4 regions of the Martinezella sp. CNPSo 3964 genome follow, and region 2 is predicted to be linked to each of the others. Evidence: predicted binding sites of a transcription regulator. Region 2 holds the regulator's gene; each other region holds the start of a gene.
What was found. Region 2 encodes PhoB, which activates phosphate uptake and scavenging genes when phosphate is short. Its sites were predicted from a motif close to TGTCATNNANCTGTCAT; they were not measured.
Positions count from the first base shown of each region.

Region 1: phnF (phosphonate metabolism transcriptional regulator PhnF) is a predicted target of PhoB. The motif match lies at 2,366-2,382, and genes of this name have one in related genera.
Region 3: AC13Q5_RS27160 (inorganic diphosphatase) is a predicted target of PhoB. The motif match lies at 2,053-2,069, and genes of this name have one in related genera.
Region 4: phnC (phosphonate ABC transporter ATP-binding protein) is a predicted target of PhoB. The motif match lies at 2,365-2,381, and genes of this name have one in related genera.

Region 1 covers NZ_JBXSOW010000015.1:49,947-53,967, forward strand. The annotation lists gene AC13Q5_RS31180 (alpha-D-ribose 1-methylphosphonate 5-phosphate C-P-lyase PhnJ) at 1-84, opposite strand, end outside; gene AC13Q5_RS31185 (carbon-phosphorus lyase complex subunit) at 81-1,190, opposite strand; gene phnH (phosphonate C-P lyase system protein PhnH) at 1,194-1,820, opposite strand; gene phnG (phosphonate C-P lyase system protein PhnG) at 1,820-2,296, opposite strand; gene phnF (phosphonate metabolism transcriptional regulator PhnF) at 2,398-3,132, shown strand; gene AC13Q5_RS31205 (2,3-bisphosphoglycerate-dependent phosphoglycerate mutase) at 3,348-3,983, opposite strand.
Region 2 covers NZ_JBXSOW010000007.1:137,576-141,596, forward strand. The annotation lists gene AC13Q5_RS21800 (acetylornithine transaminase) at 1-806, opposite strand, end outside; gene AC13Q5_RS21805 (GcrA family cell cycle regulator) at 1,232-1,759, shown strand; gene phoB (phosphate regulon transcriptional regulator PhoB) at 1,852-2,535, opposite strand; gene phoU (phosphate signaling complex protein PhoU) at 2,567-3,280, opposite strand; gene pstB (phosphate ABC transporter ATP-binding protein PstB) at 3,332-4,021, opposite strand, start outside.
Region 3 covers NZ_JBXSOW010000010.1:202,720-206,740, forward strand. The annotation lists gene AC13Q5_RS27145 (SDR family NAD(P)-dependent oxidoreductase) at 84-878, opposite strand; gene AC13Q5_RS27150 (hypothetical protein) at 875-1,075, opposite strand; gene AC13Q5_RS27155 (GlxA family transcriptional regulator) at 1,074-2,012, shown strand; gene AC13Q5_RS27160 (inorganic diphosphatase) at 2,117-2,719, shown strand; gene AC13Q5_RS27165 (hypothetical protein) at 3,172-3,768, opposite strand; gene AC13Q5_RS27170 (hypothetical protein) at 3,919-4,021, opposite strand, start outside.
Region 4 covers NZ_JBXSOW010000015.1:43,854-47,874, forward strand. The annotation lists gene phnE (phosphonate ABC transporter, permease protein PhnE) at 1-303, opposite strand, end outside; gene phnD (phosphonate ABC transporter substrate-binding protein) at 370-1,281, opposite strand; gene phnC (phosphonate ABC transporter ATP-binding protein) at 1,374-2,228, opposite strand; gene AC13Q5_RS31160 (pyridoxamine 5'-phosphate oxidase family protein) at 2,452-3,006, opposite strand; gene AC13Q5_RS31165 (DapH/DapD/GlmU-related protein) at 3,162-3,779, opposite strand; gene phnL (phosphonate C-P lyase system protein PhnL) at 3,776-4,021, opposite strand, start outside.

The DNA of each region.
Region 1 (4,021 bases), on a different contig from region 2:
AATCGCCTTCAGAATGGCGCGACGGATCATCCGTTTGGTCTGCTCGTCGAGATAGGCGAAGTTGTAGGTGGCGAGTGCGGTCATTCGGCTGCCTCCGTCATGGGTTCCATGCCGCGTTCGCGAGCGGCCTCGAAATCGCGGCGCATGCGCCGCACCAGGTCGAGCTCGGCCTGGAAGTCGACATAATGCGGCAGCTTCAGATGTTCGACGAAGCCGGTTGCCTGCACGTTGTCGGAATGGGAGATGACGAATTCCTCGTCCTGAGCCGGTGCAACGATGTCTTCACCGAGCTCCTCGGCGCGAAGCGCGCGGTCGACCAGCGACATGGCCATGGCCTTGCGCTCGCTCTGGCCGAAGACCAGGCCATAGCCGCGGGTGAACTGCGGTGGTGCCTTGGCCGAACCCTTGAACTGATTGACCATCTGGCATTCGGTCACCTGGATGCGGCCGAGCGAGACGGCGAAGCCGAGTTCCGGCACATCGAATTCGACTTCCACTTCACCAATGCGGATTTCGCCGGTGAAGGGATGGTTGCGGCCGTAGCCGCGCTGGGTCGAATAGCCGAGCGCCAGCAGGAAGCCTTCGTCGCCGCGGGCAAGCGCCTGCAGGCGAAGGTCGCGGGTCATCGGGAATTCCATCGGCTCGCGCGTAAGGTCGCCGATCTCGTGATCGACAGGCATAGTGCCGTCGCCTTCGATCAGGCCTTCCTGGCCGAGGATTTCCGAGACGCGCATGACGCGGCCCTGCTCGGCCGGCCGCTGCATCGGTTCGTCCACTGGCTCGTCGGTCAGGAGGCTCGGGTCGAGCAGGCGGTGCGTGTAGTCGAAGGTCGGGCCGAGAAGCTGGCCGCCCGGCAGGTCCTTGTAGGTCGCCGAGATGCGGCGTTCGATCTTCATCGCTGAAGTGTCGAGCGGCTGGGAATAGCCGAAGCGCGGCAGTGTCGTGCGATAGGCTCTGAGCAGGAAGATGGCCTCGATCATGTCGCCGCGCGCCTGACGGACGGCAAGCGCCGCCAGCGTGCGGTCATAAAGCGAGGCCTCGGCCATGACACGGTCGACGGCGAGCGCCAGCTGCGCCACGATCTGGTCGATGCCGACAGCCGGAAGCGAGCGGTCGCCGCGGCGACGGTCGGCCAGCAGCCTGTGAGCATTGGCGATGGCGGCTTCGCCACCCTTTACGGCAACATACATATGTCACATCTCCGTCACGATGATCTTGGCGGTGCGCGGCAGGCCGAGGAATTGCCGGCCCGCCGTCAGGATGAGATCGACGCCGCGCGGGAAGAGGGCGCGATTGTCGTTCCAGATACGCAGCAGCGCATCGGGCAACCCGATCGGGGCGATCATGTTGATGTCCTTGATGCCGGGGCCGGAAAGCGCCAGTTCCTTGCCGCCTTCCAGGCTTTCGATTTCCAGAACCACCGTCGTCGACCGATCGGGATATTCCTGGGTGCCGATGCCGAACTGGCTGAAAGAGGAAAGCGCCATGCCGGCTTCGATAAAGGCAAAATGCGCCTCCAGCCGCTCGGATATGATCGGCGCGCCGGTGTGGAAGGCCAGCCATTCCGGCAGGCTCGATCTTGCCAGGCTGGTGGAAAGCCAGACCGGCGTGTCATGATCGCAAAGGGTAAGGCCGATGGCGCCGGCTGCAATGCCGAGCGGCGCCGGCGGCGCGATATCAGCCGTGACAGTCTGCAGGGTGCCCGGACGCGCCATGGCATCCATCGTCATCTTGAAGACGCTCTGCGCATCGAAAACCGGATCGGTGAAGCCGCCGGTCAAGGCCTCGTTGCCAAAGGTCGGGGTGCTGGAAAGGCTCATCAATCTTCTCCGCGAACCATGGTGAAGAAATCGACGCGGGTGGCGGCCGTCTCTTCGGCGCGCTTGCGATCATAGTCTGCGATGCGTTCGGTGACCGGCTGCAGAAGCGCCTTTTCGACGAAGTCTTTCGTGGCCGGCTGTTGCCAGAGTGCATCGAAGATGGCCGAAAGCCGGACCTTTTCCCGATCCGTGCCAAGCGCGTGTGCGTGGCCGATGGTGTTGGATGCCAGTCGAATGGTGGCGCGCGTCACCGTGACTTCGCCGAGGTTGAAGGGGGAGCCGCCGCCGCCGATGCGACCGCGCACCATGACAAGCCCGGTCTCGGGGCCGCGCACCGGCTGTACCGTCGGCTTGCTCGGCAATGCTTCCCAGGCCGCCTCTAGCTCGTCGCGTTCTGCCTGCGCCAGAAGATCGGCGACGCGCTTGCGTTCCCGACGCTCCTGTGCGGCCGCTTCCTGCCTTTGTGCTGAATTCATCGCGCCTTCCTCTAAATGTCTATTGATATAGACAACCATACAAGATAGTTTTATATTTATTAGTGAGTCGTGACAGGCGTGTGACAGGGCGAGTGGGCAAGATGGCAGGACAGAAGATACAGAGGCAAACGGGCGTGGCGCTCTGGCGGCAGATCGCCGACCGGATTCGCACCTCCATCAATCACGGGGATTTCGACGAAACGGGCATGGTGCCGCCGGAAACGACGCTGGCGCTGCAGTTCGGCGTCAACCGGCACACGATCCGAAGCGCTCTTGCGGCACTCGCCCAGGAAGGGATCGTCAGGGCCGTGCAGGGGCGCGGCACGCTGATCGAGCGCAAGGAGCGACTGAGCTTCCCAATTTCGAGGCGCACGCGATTTTCGCAAGGGATCGGCGATCAGGTGCGCGAAACCCGCAGTGTGTTGCTTGCCGCGGGCGAAGAGGCGGCGACCACGGAATTGGCCCGGCAGCTCAAGATCAAAACCGGTGCTCCCCTCGTGCGGCTCGAAACGCTCGGTCAGGCGGATCATCGCCCGGTATCGCGCGCCACCAGCTGGTTCCCGGCCGATCGTTTCGGCGATATCGCCGAGATCTATCGGACGACCGGGTCAATTACGAAGGCATTCAAGGAGCTTGGCGTACCGGATTATGTCCGCGTCGTCACCGAAATCACCGCGACGCATGCCGACGAAGGCGATCTCACCGATCTGCAGCTGTCCCCCGGCGCCATCGTTCTGGTCGCCCAGGCGCTGAACGCCGATCTCGACAATGTCCCGGTACAATATTCGATTTCCCGCTTCGCTGCCGACAGGGTGCGCTTCACCGTCGAGAATTGATGCTAGGGGCTGGCCCCTCATCCGGCCTCCTGAGTTCATCGAAGGGCGCCCACCTTCTCCCCGCGTGCGGGGAGAAGGGAAAAGAGGCACCATCTGTTGCCTCTCAACCTCGTTGGTATCGAGAATTTACCACAGAAAAGGTCGTTCCCTCTCCCCGTAAAACGGGGAGAGGGTTAGGGTGAGGGACTATTTCAGAGATAATTAGTTAGACGCACTCAATGCGCGCCGGACATGTCGCCGAGGACTTCCTTCGAGGCGACGGTAGAATCGGCCTTGAGCTTGTAGACCATCGGCACGCCGGTCGCGAGGTTGAGCTCGAGGATCTGCGCCTTGCTCAGGCGATCAAGAACCATGACGAGCGAGCGCAGCGAATTGCCGTGGGCAGCGACCAGCACGTTCTGACCGGCGAGAACGCGCGGCAGGATTTCCGTCAGGTAGTAGGGCCAGACGCGGGCGCCGGTGTCGCGCAGGCTTTCGCCGCCGGGCGGGGGAACGTCGTAGGAGCGGCGCCAGATGTGAACCTGCTCTTCGCCCCACTTGGCGCGGGCGTCGTCCTTGTTGAGGCCGGAGAGGTCGCCGTAATCGCGCTCGTTCAGCGCCTGATCCTTGATGGTTTCAAGGCCCTGCTGGCCGATTTCGTCGAGAATGATTTTCAGCGTGTGCTGAGCGCGCGTCAGCGCCGAGGTGAAGGCGATATCGTACTTGATGCCGTAATCGGCCAGTGCCTTGCCGCCCGTCTTGGCCTCTTCGATGCCGAGCGCGGTCAGATCGGGGTCCTTCCAGCCGGTAAAGAGATTCTTCAAATTCCAGTCGCTCTGCCCGTGGCGAACGAGAACGAGAGTGCCGCTCATAAAATTTCTCCTTGATAAAGCAATTCCAGGAAAGGCGC
Region 2 (4,021 bases):
CCCGCCTTCATGCCGGAAGCAGCTTCCGCCGTCGCAAGGCACGCACCGAGCGGGAAACCACCGCCGATACCCTTGGCGACCGCCATGATGTCAGGCTTGATGCCAGCCCATTCATGGGCAAACAGCTTGCCCGTTCGGCCGACGCCGCACTGCACTTCATCAAGGATCAACAGCAGGCCGTGCTCGTCGCAGATCTGGCGCAGCCCCCGCAGGAATTCATTGGTGGCCGGGCGGATGCCGCCCTCGCCCTGCACCGGTTCGATCAGGATCGCGGCCGTCGCGTCGGTGATAGCGGCACGCACGGCATCGAGATCGCCGAACTGCACCTGGTCGAAGCCCGGCGCCTTCGGACCGAAACCTTCGATATACTTTTCCTGACCACCGGCAGCGATCGTCGCGATCGTGCGGCCATGGAACGCACCTTCGAAGGTGATGATATGGAACTTTTCAGGATGCCCCTTGGCGAACTGATAGCGCCGTGCCGTCTTGATGGCGCATTCCAGCGCTTCTGCACCCGAATTGGTGAAGAACACCTTGTCGGCGAAGGTGGCTTCCGTCAGCCGCTTCGACAGCTTCTCCTGACCGGGCACCTCATAGAGGTTGGAAAGGTGCCAGACCTTGTCAGCCTGGGCCTTCAATTCGGCAACAAGATGGGGATGGGCATGGCCGAGCGAGTTGACCGCGACGCCGGCCGCGAAATCGAGGTAGCGCTCGCCATTTTCGGTGACCAGCCAGACGCCCTCGCCTCGCTCGAACCGTAGCGGAGCGCGCATATAGGTGTCATAAAGCGGCGTGGTCTCGGCCATGGCCATATCTCCTCGATCACAACTTTAAGGACCGATCGCTTCCATTTGATGAAACGGGTCCGAAAAAATCAAAAATGCCGCCTTGCGGCGGCTTGGGCACTATTGATGTTTTGCACCGCGATGTCAACAAAACTGGCGCTTTAGCAGGTGCGAGATAGCGCTTGCGGGCGAAAGAGATGGGTTCGGCGGCGCCTATTGCAGAAATGCCACGCCTGGGCAGCAAGTTGGGGAAAACCTCGAAATCGATTCCTCAAGATTCTCGCGACTCTTGTCACGGAGTCAGCCTCACACTAGGTTAAAAACCAATTGCTAGACTGCATGCGGCGGAACTAGTCACCACAATTTTAGAGCGTTTCGCGCCTTGTTCCCATGCGAGGCAATGGTGAGGGATTCTGCCATCGGAAACGCGACAGCGGAGACAGGGCATGAATTGGACAGACGAACGCGTCGAGAAGCTGAAAAAGCTATGGTCCGAAGGGTTGAGCGCCAGCCAAATTGCTGCGCAGCTCGGTGACGTGAGCCGTAATGCCGTCATCGGCAAGGTGCATCGCCTGAACCTTCCCGGTCGAGCGAAGGCGGGCGGCACGACAACCACAGCGCGCACGCCGAAGCGCAGCGCCGCAGCGCCTCGCGCCGCAAGCTACGGATCGCGCGTTGCTACCCGCACGGTGGTCACCCGTCAGCAGGGCGCAACCATGCTGAAGGAAGAGATCGAGGTCGATTCCGTCAACGAAATTCAATATCGCCCGGCTGCAAATGTCGTCGTTCCGATCTCCCGCCGGCTCGGCCTGACGGAACTGACGGAACGCACCTGCAAGTGGCCGGTCGGCGACCCGCTGAAGGATGATTTCCACTTCTGCGGCAACGACAGCCCGGATTCGTCGCCTTATTGCACCTATCATCAGCGCATGGCCTACCAGCCGGTGCATGATCGCCGACGCAACAACGGCTGAAAACCATAAGCAAAACCCAAGAAAAACGGGCCCCTCGAGGCCCGTTTTTATATTTCCGCCGCTATGTCGTAATGCCCGAGCGGCCTTGCCGCTCAGGCTTCCATGGAATAGCCCGCGCCACGAACGGTGCGGATGACATCCTGCATATTGGAGAAATTCAGCGCCTTGCGCAGACGGCCGACATGGACGTCGACGGTGCGTTCGTCGACATAGATATCGTGCCCCCATACGCCGTCGAGCAGCTGCGAACGCGAGAAGACGCGTCCAGGCGAGGACATCAAGAATTCCAGCAGGCGGAATTCCGTTGGCCCCAACCGCACTTCGCGGCTCTTGCGATGGACGCGATGGGTTTCGCGGTCCAGCTCGATATCGCCACAGCGCAGCACCGTGGAGAGAACCTCCGGGCGGGCACGCCGCAGCATCGCCTTGACGCGGGCCATCAGCTCCGGCGTCGAGAACGGCTTGACGACGTAATCGTCCGCGCCGGTGGAAAGCCCACGCACGCGCTCGCTTTCCTCGCCGCGGGCCGTCAGCATGATGATCGGCAGGCGCTCCGTCTCCGGCCGCATACGCAGCCGGCGGCAGAGCTCGATGCCGGATACACCGGGGAGCATCCAATCGAGGATCAGGAGATCGGGGATGCGCTCCTGGAGACGCAGCTCAGCCTCATCGCCTCTGAGGATCGTGTCGACCTCGAAGCCTTCGGCCTCAAGATTGTAGCGCAGCAGAACGCTAAGCGCTTCCTCGTCTTCTACAACAGCAACTCTCGGAACCATGCGCCTATGGTCTCCTTTCTTCGCTTCCAGATTATTCCGTCACCGCGCCGACGGTGTTGGCGGTATCGTCTTTCGGGCGCTCGCCTTCCGGCTGCGCGCCTGTCGCCATGTAATAGATCGTCTCGGCGATGTTCGTGGCATGGTCGCCGATGCGCTCGATGTTCTTGGCGCAGAAAAGAAGATGCGTGCAGGTGGTGATGTTGCGCGGATCCTCCATCATGTAGGTCAACATCTCGCGGAACAGCGAGGTGTACATTGCGTCGATTTCCTCGTCGCGTTCGCGGATCGACACGGCCTTGTCGGGCGAGCGGGTCGCGTAGACATCCAGAACTTCCTTGAGCTGGCTCAGCGCCAGTTCGGAGAGGTGCTCGATGCCGCGAGCGAGGCGGCGTGGAACGCCGGTGCCCTGAACGGCGATGACGCGCTTGGCGGTGTTCTTGCCAAGATCGCCAACACGCTCCAGGTCGGAGGCGATGCGGATCGAACCCATGATCTCACGCAGGTCGGCTGCCATCGGCTGGCGGCGAGCGATCGTGACGATCGCCTTGTCGCCGACTTCGCGCTCGGCATGGTCGAGAACGACGTCGTCGGAAATGACCTTCTGGGCAAGACCGGCATCGCTGTTGACGAGCGCGCGTACGCTGTCGCTGACCATCTGCTCGGCCAGGCCGCCCATTTCCGCAATGCGGCGCGTCAGGAACTTCAGGTCTTCGTCGTAGGCAGAGAGAATGTGAGTGGAGACCATTTTTCTATCCTCAAGGTGAACTGTGTGAAATGAGCCGCGCGCCTGACATCATCAACCAAAACGGCCCATGATGTAATCCTGCGTGCGGAAATCGTCGGGATTGGTGAACATCTTATCGGTGTCATTCTCCTCGACCAGGTGGCCGAGGTGGAACATTGCGGTGCGTTGCGAAACGCGGGCTGCCTGCTGCATGGAATGCGTCACGATGACGATCGTGAAATTTTCCCGCAGCTCGTGGATAAGGTCTTCGACCTTGGCCGTTGCAATCGGATCGAGCGCCGAGCACGGCTCGTCCATCAGGATGACCTCCGGGCTGACCGCAACGGCGCGGGCGATGCACAGACGCTGCTGCTGACCGCCCGACAGGCTCGTACCGGCGTCATGGAGCCGATCCTTCACCTCGCCCCAAAGACCGGCCTTCTGCAGGCTGGTTTCGACGATATGTTCGAGATCGGCTTTCGAACGATGCAGGCCATGGATGCGCGGACCGTAGGCGACATTCTCATAGATCGACTTCGGAAACGGGTTGGGCTTCTGGAAGACCATGCCGACGCGGGCGCGCAATTCAACGACATCAATGCTGTTATCGTAGACATCCTGATCGTCGAGCGTGATCTTGCCGGTGACGCGGCAAGTCTCGATCGTATCGTTCATGCGGTTGAGGCAACGCAGGAAGGTGGACTTGCCGCAACCGGAAGGACCGATCAGAGCCGTGACCGTATTCGCACGGATCTTCAGATT
Region 3 (4,021 bases), on a different contig from region 2:
TTCAAACCTCGCCAGTTTTATGGCTTTTGAATGACCGGCACATATGATGTGAATGCCGGCCACCCTATTCATTCGATCGATTCTTACCTCACTTGATAACGTCGAGCCGCGGCAGAGCGCGAGAGATTGGGCTTCAGGGCCTGCTGCGCATCTTCATAAGCCTTCTGCAGATCGACATCTTCGAGAGCGGGGATCGTCGCCAACTCTCCCTGATCAAAGCCAACCAGCGCAGCATCAACCATGTCCTCGGTCGACATGACGATCTCCGACGGCAGATGCTCCACGGGGACGCCAGCGACTGCCCAGAATTCCGTTGCAGTCGCCCCGGGCAGAACCGCCTGTATGCGAATATTCTTGTCCGCCAGCTCATGTTTCAGGGACTGGCTGAAGGCGAGCACGAAGGCTTTCGTGCCACCGTAGACGCCGTTCAACAGCTCCGGCGCGATTGCGACGATCGAGGCGATATTGATGATGGAACCGCCGCCACGCCGAACAAAGCCTGGCACGGCGGCATAGGTGAGCCGCATGAGCGCGGTGACATTCAGGTCGATCATCTGCTGCATCTTGTCGACATCGGCCTCCAGCAAGGGTGCCGCTCCGCCGAAGCCGGCATTGTTGACGAGAAGCGTGATCGCCTCATCCGTCCTCAGCACATGCTCCACACGACGCAGATCACTCTGGGAGCCGAGGTCCGCGGCAATCACTTCAACCTTACGTCCCGTCTCCGTGCGCAGCCGCTCCGCAATCGCCGAAAGTCGCTCTTCATTGCGCGCCACCAGAATGAGGTCGAAGCCCCGATGGGCGAGCCGATGCGCGTAGACGGCGCCAATGCCGGAAGAGGCGCCCGTTACCAATGCCTTGCCCGATGAATTTGTCATTGTTTCCATTCCTTGTCCTGCGGCGTCATTGTCCCGCTTACAATGATAATAGGCGCAAATGCCGATGACCGAAATGTCATATTCACCACGTTTTCAGACATCCAGAACGACGCATAATGGCCGGAACCATAGAAAGTTGATGCCGTTTTCGACCGATAAATGCTATAAACACCTTTTCCAGCCGTGAGTTTTGCCATGCATTCCATCGGATTTCTCGTCTTTCCCGGCTTTCAGGTCATGGGATTCACCGCAGTGACCGCCTTCGAGGTTGCAAATCTGGCGAGCGAGAGGGAGCTCTACCGTGTCACGCTGCTATCGGAGACAGGAGGGCATGTCCGCTCGTCGGCAGGGTTCAGTGTCGAAACGGAGGCATTTGGCGATGCTGCTTTCGATTCTCTTTTCATCGGCGCGGCGACAGAAGTTTCGGCCACATCTCCCGCGATCCTCGATTATATCCGTCGGGCTGCAAAATCCGCCCGGCGTGTCGCGGCTCCGTGTACCGGTGCCTTCGCTTTGGCTGAAGCCGGATTACTGGATGGCCGCCGCGCAACGACACATTGGGTCTTTGCGCGAGAGCTGCGGGATCGTTTCCCCGCCCTCAAGGTCGATGAGGACAAGATCTTCATCATCGACGGGTCCATCTGGACATCGGCAGGCATGACCGCCACCATCGATCTCGCCCTTGCAATGATCGAGAAGGATCACGGCGAGGAGCTGGCGCGAACCGTAGCCCGAAAGCTCGTCGTCTATCATCGTCGTGCCGGCGGGCAATCGCAATTTTCGACGCTTCTCGAGCTGGAGCCGAAATCCGACCGCGTTCAACGCGCGCTCGACTTTGCCGGACGAAACCTGCGCAAGATCGTATCGGTAGAGGAGCTGGCGGAGGCGGCAAGCCTCAGCCCACGCCAGTTCAACCGCGTCTTTCGCAGCGAAACCGGCCAGTCCCCCGCCAAGGCGGTCGAGAACATGCGGGTGGAGGCTGCGCGCCTGATGATCGAAGACGGTCGCCATTCGATGGATGAAATCGCCATCGAAGTCGGCTTTGCCGATCGCGAGCGCATGCGCCGCGCCTTCCTGCGCGTGCTCGGCCAACCGCCGCAGACGATCCGCCGCAATGTTCGCGCATTCGGGTAGATGGTGAGCCTGGACAGTTAGCTGTGCATTCACCGATCTATGTCACAAGCCCGTAACAACCCCTGATTAGGGCGATAGCGTTCAACCTTAACGCGGGGGCGTATATGAAAAAGCTTATCTCCGTCATTGCAATGACGATCCTTTCCACGGGTGTTGTTTCGGCTGCCGACTATGTGTCCTATATCGACTATCCTCAGCCGAAAGACGAAAGCCAGGAATTCTACACCGCCATCGAAATTCCTGCCGGCAGCTTCACCAAATATGAAATCGATGCCAAGACCGGCCACATCGTCGTCGATCGCTTCCAATCCATGCCGGTCGCTTATCCGGCCAACTATGGCTCCATTACTAGCTCGCTCGGTGGTGACGGCGATCCGCTTGACGCCCTCGTCTATACGCGCGAACCGATCGTTCCCGGCGCCATCGTCCGCGTGCGTGCAATCGGCGTGCTGAAGATGATCGACGGCGGCGAGGTCGACAACAAGATCGTTGCCGTACCCACCACCAAGATCGATCCGACCTACGATGGCATCAAGGAAATCTCCGATCTTCCCAAGCTGGAGCAGGACCGGCTGCAGGCATTCTTCCGCGTTTACAAGCAACTGCCTGACGCCCGCAAGGTCGTCGAAGTCGGTGGCTTCGAAAATGCGGAAGCGGCCAAGACCGAAGTTGCCGCCGCGATCAAGGCCTATAGCGAGAAGAAGTGAAATTGACCGAAAGGGGCGGCAGATGCCGCTCCTTTCAGGTTGCTGCCTGGTACGGAATAAACCTTCTCGGAGCCGAGCGTCATTGCGCCCCCTCAATCGGTCAGCTCAAAGAGAAGTCACGCCCAGCGCGTTTGCGTATCGCGGCCTCATTCCGTTGCCTCGAAGCAACTCAATACAACGATATCTGCTGTGCGCTCTGTCGGCCGCGTCAATCAACATCAGTGGGTTCGGTGTGATGTAGCACAGAGTACCGGCCCATTCCCCAACTTCAATAGCCGCATAGTCTCTGTAACGGCCTCGGATCTCTCTTCCTGTTCGGTTCAACTCTTGTGATCGACAGTGTCGAGGACAGATCCGCCTTGATGCTTGTTTGAAGGCGCAGCCATACACCTTCGATGACATGAGCATGTTTCAAGCAAAGAAAAAGCCCGCGTGAAGCGGGCTTCCTAATCTTATTCTGCTGCGCCAGCAGCCTTCGTCTTGCGCGTGCGCTTCGGCTTGGCTGCTTCTGCAGCAGCCGGTGCGGGAGCGGCTACGGAAGCAGCCTTTGTCCGAGTAGCCTTGGGTGCTGCCTTGGTAGCAGCAGGCTTGACAGCGGCCGACTTTGCCACCGCTGCGGGCTTGATAGCTTTCGCCTTCGGCTTCGTCTTCGAGGCCGCTGCCTTGCCTCCGGTCTTTGCCGCATTCAGAAGTGCGACGCGACGCTGGCGGTTCTGCTCGAGAGCCTGCCGGAAGCCGGCATCATGCTCTGCGTGATAGGCGAGATCATCGAGAAACTCAGCCACGTCCTTGATCGCGTCGACGACAACATAGCTCAATCCACGACCGGCGTTGACCGAGTCACGACCGACCGTCACGCCAAAGCCACCGGGAACACGCTGAAACCAAGTGGAGCGCCACTTCTTGAAACCTGCCGTGTCTCGCTCGTACTCCTCCAGATATGCCTTCTGTTCCGCTACTCGAGCACGAAATGTATCAACAACATTGCGTGCGCCAGCCTTCGGCTTATCAGCCTTTTTCGAAGTCCATTTCTCAAGAAAGTTTGCCATTGATCCGATCTCTTCAGGTTAGCGTTCTTTGTCAAGCCGCCGTTGCTTAGGAAGCGATGACGAAGCTCCTCCGCATGGATGCCCGCATATATGTAAAGGATAGATGTATAATGGCAACATAATACGTCATTATTATCGATAAATCGGCCTCTACAACCGCCTTTGGAGACCAGGCGCGCTCAAATTTTGCGAGTTTTCCGACCCGATTAGCCATTTCCAGACATGATCCGGAACTTCGGCAAGGCGTGCTGCG
Region 4 (4,021 bases), on a different contig from region 2:
GCCGCCGGCGCCGTTTGCGCCGTTAGGGCTCGGCAGGTCGAAGAGGGCACGGTAGACGTCGTTCCAGTCCTTGGGGATGAGCCAGCTCAGGAAGTCGAAGAGATGCGGCAGGCGCTCGAAGAAATGGCCGGCATTGCTTTCGTCGGCGAAGCGCACCGAGCTGACGAAAGCGACGAGCAGGATCACAAGGCCGATGCCGGTATAGAGGCGGCGCTTGGCCACCATCTTGCTCCAGGCGTCGCCGATCTCCTTGGCGCTCGGCGGCGCGCTTTGCATGTTCGGGTGCGTATCGGCGATCGTCATGAAATCCAGCCTTTGTGAATAGCAAAAGGGCGGCCGTTGCCGGCCGCCCAATTATCGGGATGCGTATCAGCCGCCGATGGCAGCCTTACGAACGTCGATAACGGCGTTGTAGAAATCCGGGGTAACCTTGACGTAGCCCTTGAAGTCGCCGCCTTCGACAGCGTTGAAGCACTTGGCGTCAGCCGTCGGGAGCTTCATGAAGAAGTCCGTCAGCTTGGTCTGCCATTCGGTGCCGAGAGCGTTGCGAACGACGAGCGGGCCGTTCGGGATCAGCGGCGAACGCCAGACTTCGACGAGCTTGTTCGGGTCGACGGCGCCCTTGTCGACTTCCTTGCGGAAGGTACCGGAGGTGAAGCCGTCCTTGAAATCGCCAACGCCCGAGGAGTCGTCGACAGCAACGTCGACCTTGCCGTCGTAGGCGGCGAGCAGGTTGTTCTCATGGCCGCCGTTGAACTGGGTCGAGGCGAAGAACTTGTCGTTCGGTACGCCAGTCGTCTTCGGAATCTGCGTCAGCGGAACGAGGTAGCCCGAGGTGGAGTCCGGATCGGCATAGCCGAGCTTCTTGCCCTTGGCGTCCATGATCGTCTTGATGCCGGAGGACTTGAGAGCGAGGCCGATCGAGTAGTAGCCGGTCGAACCGTCGGTCTGCTGCGTGGTCAGGATCGGGGTAACGGCCTTCGGGTCCTTGATGGCGACGGCAGCGTAGCCGGAAGCACCGAGTTCTGCGAAGTCGAGCGTGCCGCCGAGCAGACCCTGGATAACGCCGTCATAGTCGGCGGCCGGGAACAGCGAAACCTTCTCGAAGCCGAATTCCTTCTTCAGGTGGTCGGCGAGGCAGGCGTAGTTGCGCAGACGGTCGGCTTCGTTTTCACCGCCGAGAATGCCGACGCGGAATTCCTTGAGGTCTGCAGCGTTGGCAGCAGCGCCGACTGCGAGCGCGACGAGCGCCGTAGCAGCAAAAAGTGCTTTCTTCAACATGGGTTCGTCTCCTGATTAACCGGTGTCCCCGGATGCCTTCGGTCTAGAAGAAATGCGCCCTTGACGCGGGCCTTCGATCCCGGCCGTCTCTCTCAGAGACCGGCCAGTGCCAGCGGTTGCGGGCCAGCAGATTCGGTTGCCGCGGTCTGCGCGGCCGGATCGGCAATATTGATCGACGTGGACGTCATGGTCTCGTCGATGCCGGCGCCGTCCTTGTCGGTGCCGTAGATTTCCTTGACGGCGGCGGCCGTCAGATCCGTCGGCTTGCCGTCGAAAACGACCTTGCCGGCGGCCATGCCGATGATGCGTTCGCAATAGTTGCGGGCCGTATCCAGCGTGTGCAGGTTGGTGATGACTGTGATGCCTTCACGCTCGTTGATATCTCGCAGCGCGTCCATGACGATCTTGGCGTTCAGCGGATCGAGCGAGGCGATCGGCTCGTCGGCCAGCATCATCTTCGGCTGCTGCATCAGGGCACGGCAGATGGCGACGCGCTGCTGCTGGCCGCCGGAAAGCGTGCCGGCCATCTGCAGGGCCGTCTGCTCGATGCCGAGGCGCTCCAGTGCGGCAATCGCCTGAATGCGCTCCTCGCGGGTGAAGACCGACAGCAGGCTCATGACCGTCGAGCGATGATTGAGGCGGCCGAGCATGACATTGGTCAGCACGTCGAGGCGCGGAACCAGATTGAACTGCTGGAAGATCATGGCGCAGTCGCGCTGCCAGCTGCGCAGTGCGCGGCCGGTGAGCTTGGAGACTTCGGTGCCGGAGAAATGGATCGAGCCGGAGCTCGGGTCAGCCAGACGATTGATCATGCGCAGCAAGGTGGACTTGCCGGCGCCGGAACGGCCGATGACGCCGACCATCTGTCCCTGCGGTATGTCCAAAGTCACGGAATCGACAGCGAGCTTGTTTCCAAACCGGCGCGAGACATTCCTGAGTTCGAACATAATGCTTCCCTTTCGCGGCTGCCGGGCTGCAAAAATTTCAGCGTTACCGGTGCTAAGAATGGGCGCATGCCCCTGCCTCGAAGGGAGTTTCGAGGGGGCTGGCGCCAACCACAAGGCAACCGATTAGTCCCGCTTCATGAAGCTCCAATGTCAGTTTTATGTAACTGCTGTTACAATTCTCGCCGATTTTGCAAGATTAGCCGGCTGAGGGTTTTCCTTAAGTTTAGCCGTCAAACATGCCGGTCGGCAGGCCGTCCATGCTGACGCTGTTCTTCTCGTGCCAATATTCCTCAATGCCGTCAGGACCCTTGGCTTTGGCCCACTGATCGAGGCTTGGTCTCTCGCCTTCATAGCTGAAGAGCGGCACGCCGAAGCCGCAGGACGTCTGCACGAGATCGAAGTCCAGCCGCACGATCTGCCGCGCCCCGAGCGGCTCTTCGCCCGCGTAATGGTCATGCAACAACTCGCGATATTCGGGCGCTGAGCGATGGATGATCCGGCCGCGACCGTAGAGCCGCAGGATCATCGGCGGTCCCTCGACCGCACAGAACATGATGGTCAGCCGCCCGTCGGCTTTCATGTGCGCGGAGGTCTCATTGCCGCTGCCGGTGCGATCGAGGTAGATGGCGGCATTCGGGGAAATGATGCGCAGGCACAGCGTCTCGCGTGGCGAAACATTGACACGGGAATCCGCTGTTGCCGATGCCGTGAAGAAGATGTGCTGCCGCGCGATGAAATCGCGCAGCCGGTCGTCGATGCTGGAAAACTGCTTTGCCATGGAAACTCCTCCCGATCCCGTCCTTGCAAGGATCGTCTGAAAGCTGGATCGCTGGTCAACGCCTTGCAAGCCTGGTTTGGGCGGAAAACGGCCCAGCTTTCCATTTCAGCGCAATTCCGGCCGGAAAACCGCCGCACACTTTTCCTGGAATTGCGCTAGGCGTCGTAGCGGTCCAGAAATTCCTCCGCCGAAAGGGCGCGGAAGTCTGCGAGCGCCGTGCGCAGGCGGTCGTGATCCCAATCCCACCATGAGAGCTTGTCCATGCGCGCACCAACCTCGGGCGTGAAGCGTTCGCGGATCAGCTTCGCCGGCACGCCGCCGACGATCGTGTAGGGCGCGACATCCTTGGAGACGACCGCACCCGCACCGATGACGGCGCCGTTGCCGACCGTGACGCCGGGCAGCACGGTCGCGCCGTGACCGATCCAGACGTCATGGCCGATCACGACGCGATTGTCGCGTCGCCAGGTGAAGAAATCGGTCTCCATATCGGCATCCGGCCAATAGTCGGCGGCGCGATAGGTGAAGTGATGCAGCGTCGCGCGCCATGTCGGATGGTTGGTGGCGTTGATGCGCACCGCGGCGGCGATGTTGACGAACTTGCCGATCGTCGCGCACCACACAGCGCCATCCTGCATGATGTAGGAATAGTCGCCGATCTCAACCTCATCGATGCGGCAGCGATCTGAGACTTCGGTGTAGCGGCCGAGCGTCGAATTGTTGACGCTCGCCGAAGGGCTGATGAAGGGCGTCTCGCCCAGCTTGCGGCTCATGCGGCAGCCTTTCGCGGCGAGAATTGCGAGACGTCGAGAATGCGGCTGCCGACGGCCTCGCGCACCTCTTCGTCATGGAAGATGCCGAGAAGCGCGACCCCTGCCTCCTTCTTCTGCTCGATCATGTCGACGACGACGGCCCGGTTGCGGGCATCGAGCGATGCCGTGGGTTCGTCGAGCAGCAGGATGGCGTGGTCGGTGATGAAACCGCGGGCGATGTTGACACGCTGCTGTTCACCGCC